DNA from 2 places in the Geobacillus sp. JS12 genome. Region 1 is predicted to be linked to the other one. Evidence: a T-box and tRNA genes for the amino acid it is inferred to sense, from the RefSeq annotation. Region 1 holds a T-box; the other holds one or more tRNA genes.
What was found. The T-box of region 1 lies ahead of ileS (isoleucine--tRNA ligase). A T-box ahead of a tRNA ligase gene usually reads a tRNA of that ligase, here a tRNA-Ile.
Positions count from the first base shown of each region.

Region 2: it has a tRNA-Ile gene. The T-box ahead of ileS (isoleucine--tRNA ligase) is inferred to sense a tRNA for this amino acid. The anticodon was not compared.

Region 1 covers NZ_CP014749.1:552,249-555,627, reverse strand. The annotation lists gene ileS (isoleucine--tRNA ligase) at 1-2,077, opposite strand, end outside; T-box leader at 2,130-2,350, opposite strand; gene A0V43_RS02840 (DivIVA domain-containing protein) at 2,448-2,960, opposite strand; gene A0V43_RS02835 (YlmH family RNA-binding protein) at 3,039-3,379, opposite strand, start outside.
Region 2 covers NZ_CP014749.1:3,711,974-3,715,352, reverse strand. The annotation lists partial or broken gene A0V43_RS18335 (B3/B4 domain-containing protein) at 14-678, shown strand; tRNA gene A0V43_RS18330 (tRNA-Glu) at 981-1,052, opposite strand; tRNA gene A0V43_RS18325 (tRNA-Ser) at 1,057-1,149, opposite strand; tRNA gene A0V43_RS18320 (tRNA-Asn) at 1,156-1,230, opposite strand; tRNA gene A0V43_RS18315 (tRNA-Ile) at 1,440-1,513, opposite strand; tRNA gene A0V43_RS18310 (tRNA-Gly) at 1,520-1,590, opposite strand; tRNA gene A0V43_RS18305 (tRNA-His) at 1,910-1,982, opposite strand; tRNA gene A0V43_RS18300 (tRNA-Thr) at 1,990-2,065, opposite strand; tRNA gene A0V43_RS18295 (tRNA-Ser) at 2,274-2,363, opposite strand; tRNA gene A0V43_RS18290 (tRNA-Ile) at 2,383-2,459, opposite strand; tRNA gene A0V43_RS18285 (tRNA-Met) at 2,465-2,541, opposite strand; tRNA gene A0V43_RS18280 (tRNA-Ala) at 2,559-2,631, opposite strand; tRNA gene A0V43_RS18275 (tRNA-Pro) at 2,640-2,713, opposite strand; tRNA gene A0V43_RS18270 (tRNA-Arg) at 2,720-2,793, opposite strand; tRNA gene A0V43_RS18265 (tRNA-Leu) at 2,799-2,884, opposite strand; tRNA gene A0V43_RS18260 (tRNA-Gly) at 2,890-2,964, opposite strand; tRNA gene A0V43_RS18255 (tRNA-Lys) at 2,972-3,044, opposite strand; tRNA gene A0V43_RS18250 (tRNA-Thr) at 3,217-3,289, opposite strand.

The DNA of each region.
Region 1 (3,379 bases):
CCTTTTTCACTTTGGCGATCAGCTTGTTCAACTTCGCCAGCATATAGCGGTCGACTTCGCCAAGCTCCCCAATCGGCACGGCGTTTTGGTTCGGGTCAAAATCGAACAAGTTGCCGAGCATAAACCGGAACGTGTTGCGGATTTTCCGGTATACTTCGGACACTTGTTTTAAAATATGATCGGAGATGCGCACGTCCGCTTGATAGTCGACCGACGCGACCCAAAGCCGCAAAATGTCGGCGCCGAACTGTTCCATCACTTTCGCCGGCACGACGACGTTGCCGAGCGACTTGCTCATTTTCCGCCCTTCGCCGTCCAAGACAAAGCCGTGGCTCAACACGCCTTTATACGGCGCTTTGCCGGTGACGGCAACGGCGGTGGACAGCGATGAGTTGAACCAACCGCGGTATTGGTCGGACCCTTCCAAGTACAAATCAGCCGGACGCACGAGATCGTCGCGTTCAACGAGCACGGCTTGGTGCGACGAACCGGAGTCAAACCAGACATCCATAATGTCCGTTTCTTTCGTAAAGATGCCATTCGGGCTCGACGGATGGGTGAATCCTTCCGGCAGCAAGTCTTTCGCCTCGCGCTCAAACCAGACGTTCGACCCGTATTGGCGGAACAAGTTCGACACATGCTCGATCGTTTCATCGGTGATGATCGGTTCGCCGTTTTCGCCGTAAAAGACCGGAATCGGCACGCCCCAGGCGCGTTGGCGGGAAATGCACCAGTCGCCGCGGTCGCGCACCATGTTGTGGATGCGGATTTCCCCCCACTCCGGAATCCATTTCGTTTCCTTAATCGCTTGAAGCAGCTCGCTGCGGATTTTATCGATCGACGCAAACCATTGCGTCGTCGCCCGGAAAATCGTCGGCTGCTTCGTTCGCCAATCGTGCGGATACGAGTGGGTGATAAACCCGAGCTTCAACAAAGCGCCGACTTCCTCAAGCTTCTGTGTAATCGCCTTGTTGGCGTCTTCGTAAAACATCCCCTCAAATCCCGGCGCTTCCTCGGTCATGTAGCCGCGCTCATCGACCGGGCAAAGGACCGGAAGTCCGTATTTTTGCCCGACGAGAAAGTCGTCTTCCCCGTGGCCCGGCGCCGTATGGACGCAGCCGGTGCCGGCATCGGTCGTAACGTGTTCGCCGCAGACGACAAGCGAGTCGCGCTCATAAAACGGATGTTTCGCCACGACGTATTCCAGCTCGTTTCCTTTGACCGTTTTGACGACCGACCATGCGTCCCAACCGATTTCTTTCGCCACCGATTCCGCCAAGGCGGCAGCGACGACATACCGTTTTCCGCCGACATCGACAACATGGTAATCCAAATCCGGATGAACCGCGATCGCCAAGTTCGCCGGAATCGTCCACGGCGTCGTCGTCCAAATGACGATTCGCTCATCGCCCTCAAGCACGCCTTTGCCGTCTTTCACCGGGAAGGCGACATAAATCGACGGCGAACGCTTGTCTTTATATTCGATTTCCGCTTCGGCGAGCGCCGATTCGCTTGACGGGGACCAATAGACCGGCTTCAACCCTTTGTAGATGAGCCCTTTTTTCGCCATTTCGCCAAATACTTTAATTTGCTGGGCTTCGTACTCCGGTTTGAGCGTAATGTACGGGTTGTCCCAGTCGCCGCGCACGCCGAGCCGCTTGAACTGCCGGCGCTGGTTGTCGATTTGTTCATACGCGTATTGCTCGCACCGCTTGCGGAACTCGGCGACGCTCATCGATTTGCGGTCGACGCCTTGCTTCGCGAGCGCCGTTTCGATCGGCAGTCCGTGCGTATCCCAGCCCGGCACGTACGGCGCGCAATAGCCGTTCATCGATTTGTAGCGGACGATGATATCTTTTAAAATTTTGTTCAGCGCATGGCCCATATGAATGTCGCCGTTGGCATACGGCGGGCCGTCATGCAGCACGAACAACGGACGCCCTTTCGTCCGCTCCTGCACTTTCCGGTAAATGTCCATTTCCTCCCATTTTTTTTGCATCTCCGGCTCCCGCTTCGGCAAGTTGCCGCGCATCGGGAACTCGGTTTGCGGCATAAGCAGCGTCTCTTTGTAATCCATCCTTGCTCCTCCTTCGAACGATAGATTCCAAATAAAAAACCGTTCTCCCCCGGCAAGGGACGAGAACGGTCTCGCGGTACCACCCTTCTTGGCCATGCAAACGACGCACAGCCCACTTTTCATTCGTAACGGGAATGACGCGCCATGGCCTACTTGATGTTCGGCATGGAACTCCAGGGTGATGTTCACTCTTGCGCCGATGCCAGGCTTCCACCATCCCCGGCTCGCTGCGACCGGTCGTACAAGAGCTACTGTCCCTTTCATCGTCGATGGCTATTTCGCTATTCATCCTGAAAAAAGCCAACCGCCTCCCACGGCGGCTGATGCGGCGATTTTTGCCAATTATTATAACCGAAACGTCTTCGGTTCGTCAAGGCTGTGACAGCGGTTCTCTCGCCCCTTCTTCCAAATCCGGCGCCTCATACTCCATCAACTCGTCCCAATCGCGGCTGTTGATCATATCAAGCTGCGCCTCGACAAGCATGCGGAAACGGGCGCGGAACACTTTCGACTGCCGCTTCAGCTCCTCGATCTCGAGGGCAATTTTCCGCGATTTCGCCAATGCATCGCTGATGATGCGCTCGGCGTTTTTTTCCGCCTCTTTAATGATCAGCTTCGCCTCTTTTTGCGCATTCCGCTTCACTTCTTCCGCTGCTTCTTGAGCAACAAGAATCGACTTGTTGAGCGTCTCCTCAATGTTCGCAAAGTAGTTCAGCTTTTCCGTCAGTTCGGCCACTTTCTCTTCCAGCTGCTTTTTTTCACGGATGAGCATTTCATAGTCTTTAATGACTTGATCGAGGAACTCGTTCACTTCGTCTTCATCGTACCCGCGAAACCCGCGGCTGAATTCCTTGTTGTGAATATCCAATGGCGTCAACGGCACAACGGCCACCTCCGTCTCCATCATTCCTTTTCTTCACTTTCATTCGACACGGTTTGCCGATTTCCTGCCGTCATTTGCTTATTTTTGTCGGCCGATCTGAACGAGCCAGCGCTCTTTTTTCGTCGGCCCTTCCACCGAAAACAGCTTGCAGCGGCCCAAACCGCGCGCCGACAGGACATCGCCCGGTCCGCAGAGGAAATCCGGCTTGTCCACCACCTTCCAGTTCACTTTGACAAGCCCGCTTTCAACAAGCGCACGCGCTTTCTCGCGCGCAAGGCGAAACGCCTGAGCGAGCACAGCATCGAGCCTTAGAGAAGACACCGTGACCGTTCCTTCCTCCCACGTTTCGGCAAGCGGCATGGCAGCCGACAGCGGCAGCGGCTCAAGCGAAACCGGCGCTTTGCCGATCGTCCCGACAT
Region 2 (3,379 bases), 560 kb from region 1:
CGAGGTGATCAAGATGAAATTCGTGATATCAGAACAACTAAAGCAACGCCTTCCTACTGGTAAATTCGGCGTCATCCGCTATCATCATATCGAGGTCAGCGATTCACCGCAAATGTTAAGGGGCGGCTTGAGCTGTTTCAAGAATCTCTTTACATCGAGCTGCAGGAAAAGTCGATTGCCGACATTCCTGAGATGGTCGAATGGCGCCGTACTTTCAAACAAATCGGAACGGACCCAAGCCGCTATCGACCGTCAAGTGAAAGCCTGTACCGACGCATCCAGAAAAAAAGCTTCATTCCGCCTATCCATTCAGCGGCAGACATAAACAACTTTTTTTCACTCTATTATAAAATTCCACTCGGCATCTATGATCTAGACCGCATCAACGGGACAGTGACGCTCACGATCGGCACGGAACAAGATGAATACATCGCGTTAAACGGCCGCACAGTCAACTTTGCCAACAAACTCGTCAGCAAAGATGAACGAGGGCCGTTTGGCAGTCCGATCGTCGATTCGGAGCGGACGGCCGTGACGAGAGAAACGAAAAACGCTTTGCAAATCGTTTACTTTCTCCCATCAACGCCAGAAGAAACCGCCAAGCGCCAGCTTCAAGCCATCCAAACGATGTTTGTGCAAATTCATGGCGGCGAAGCCGACGCCCAATTGTTCGTTTGATCTTCTCCCCCCACTTTCCTGCCGTTGGAAATGGGGGACTCCCTCCCTACTTGAACGCTCTCCCACCTACGCTCACGCGTGGAAGTGGGGTTCTTCTCGGTTTAGGGTGATAAATAAAAAAACGCAATGCCTCGTTCTTTAACGAAACGAAACACTGCGTTGTCCCCAAGCATCATAACATAATTTTAAAGCTAACGAGAGACATTATAACAGACTTCCACACGCATCGCAAGAAAAAAACGCAAAAATCGACAAAAGAAATTGTACAAAAGGGCACCAGAATCTCTGGTGCCAGCAACCAGTGACCCGTACGGGATTCGAACCCGTGTTACCGCCGTGAAAGGGCGGTGTCTTAACCACTTGACCAACGGGCCATTATGGCGGAGAAGGCGGGATTTGAACCCGCGCGCCGCAAAACTGCGACCTAACGGTTTAGCAAACCGTCCCCTTCAGCCACTTGGGTACTTCTCCGTAACATGGCTCCGCAAGTAGGATTCGAACCTACGACCTACCGGTTAACAGCCGGTTGCTCTACCGCTGAGCTATTGCGGAATGATGAATAACTATATGTTATGCACATCTTCCAAATGTGCTCGTTGCCTCTTCCTCTGCCAGCTAATTCAAGGAAGCGAGATGCGTCGAGGCAACTCGCAGCGAATTCGAAGATGTGAAGCTCGTCGCTCCGCTTTTGCTGTGGAACGATGGGGCATTGTTCGCCCATTATTATAGCGAATAGCCAAAAAACATTCAATGGAAAATAATGGGCCTAAGTGGACTTGAACCACCGACCTCACGCTTATCAGGCGTGCGCTCTGACCAGCTGAGCTATAGGCCCATAAAAAGCGGGTGATGGGAATCGAACCCACGACATCAGCTTGGAAGGCTGAGGTTTTACCACTAAACTACACCCGCATAATTTTTGATGAAACACCCATCACAATCTTTCATGCCCCTTCCTCTGCCAGCCGATTCAAAGAAGCCGGATGCGTCGGGGCAACTCGAAGCGGATTCGATGATGCAGATGCTCGTGGCTGAGGTTTTACCACTAAACTACACACGCATATCATTTGGAATCAACATCTGCCACGCTCTTCCATGCCCCTTCCTCTGCCAGCCGATTCAAAGAAGCTGGATGCGTCGGGGCAACTCGAAGCGGATTCGATGATGCAGATGCTCGTGGCTGAGGTTTTACCACTAAACTAGACACGCAAATATAGAATATAATGAAAAGGGCGACTAGTGGGAATCGAACCCACGCATGCCAGAGCCACAATCTGGTGCGTTAACCACTTCGCCATAGTCGCCTCGATCTGGTGCCGGCTGCAGGACTTGAACCCGCAACCTACTGATTACAAGTCAGTTGCTCTACCAATTGAGCTAAGCCGGCACATTTAAAATTAGCTAGTGATTCATGTTGTCTGCCTGGTTGTGCCTCTTCCTCTTCCAGCTAATTCGAGGAAGTCAAATGCTCGGTGTCCCTTCCTCTGCAAGCTTATTCAAAGAAGCGGGATGCGTCGGGACAACTCGCAGCAGATTCGACGATGCGAATGCTCGTCTCTACCAATTGAGCTAAGCCGGCATGATTTTAAAGTGCATGGCGGAGGAGGAGGGATTCGAACCCCGCGCGCCTTGCGGCGCCTCTCGGTTTTCAAGACCGACCCCTTCAACCACTTGGGTACTCCTCCAAAAAAGCAACAATAATAATGGTGGACCTTGTAGGACTCGAACCTACGACCGGACGGTTATGAGCCGTCTGCTCTAACCAGCTGAGCTAAAGGTCCGATAATGGTGGCGGTGGAGGGGATCGAACCCCCGACCTCACGGGTATGAACCGTACGCTCTAGCCAGCTGAGCTACACCGCCAAATTTAAGTCAAAAGGTGGAGCCTATCGGGATCGAACCGATGACCTCCTGCTTGCAAAGCAGGCGCTCTCCCAGCTGAGCTAAGGCCCCATGATAAATCGGGAAGACAGGATTTGAACCTGCGACCTCACGGACCCGAACCGTGTGCTCTACCAAGCTGAGCTACTTCCCGACAAAACGCGCTCGAGAGGATTCGAACCCCTAACCTTCTGATCCGTAGTCAGATGCTCTATCCAATTGAGCTACGAGCGCACAAGTGCCGAGGGCCGGACTCGAACCGGCACGGTAGTTACCTACCCCAGGATTTTAAGTCCTGTGCGTCTGCCAATTCCGCCACCCCGGCGGAAGTGGAGCGGAAGACGGGGCTCGAACCCGCGACCCCCACCTTGGCAAGGTGGTGTTCTACCGCTGAACTACTTCCGCAAGACGATGAGCCATGGAGGACTCGAACCTCCGACCCTCTGATTAAAAGTCAGATGCTCTACCTACTGAGCTAATGGCTCACGAGTTGGATAACACTCTAGGATAGTGATGTCCCTTCCTCTACAAGCATATTCAAGGAAGCAAGATGCGTCGGGACAACTCGAAGCAAATTCGAAGATGTAGCGCTCGTTACTGAGCTAATGGCTCGCGGTTGCCGTCTTAATGGCTTAAGAGGTTATTAAGGAATAAGAATGCCGGCTGCAGGACTTGAACCCGCAACCTACTGATTACAAGTCAGTTGCTCTACCAATTGAGCTAAGCCGGCACATTTAAAATTAGCTAGTGATTCATGTTGTATGCCTGGTTGTGCCTCTTCCTCTTCAAGCTCATTCAAGGAAGCCTTGTGCGTCGAGGC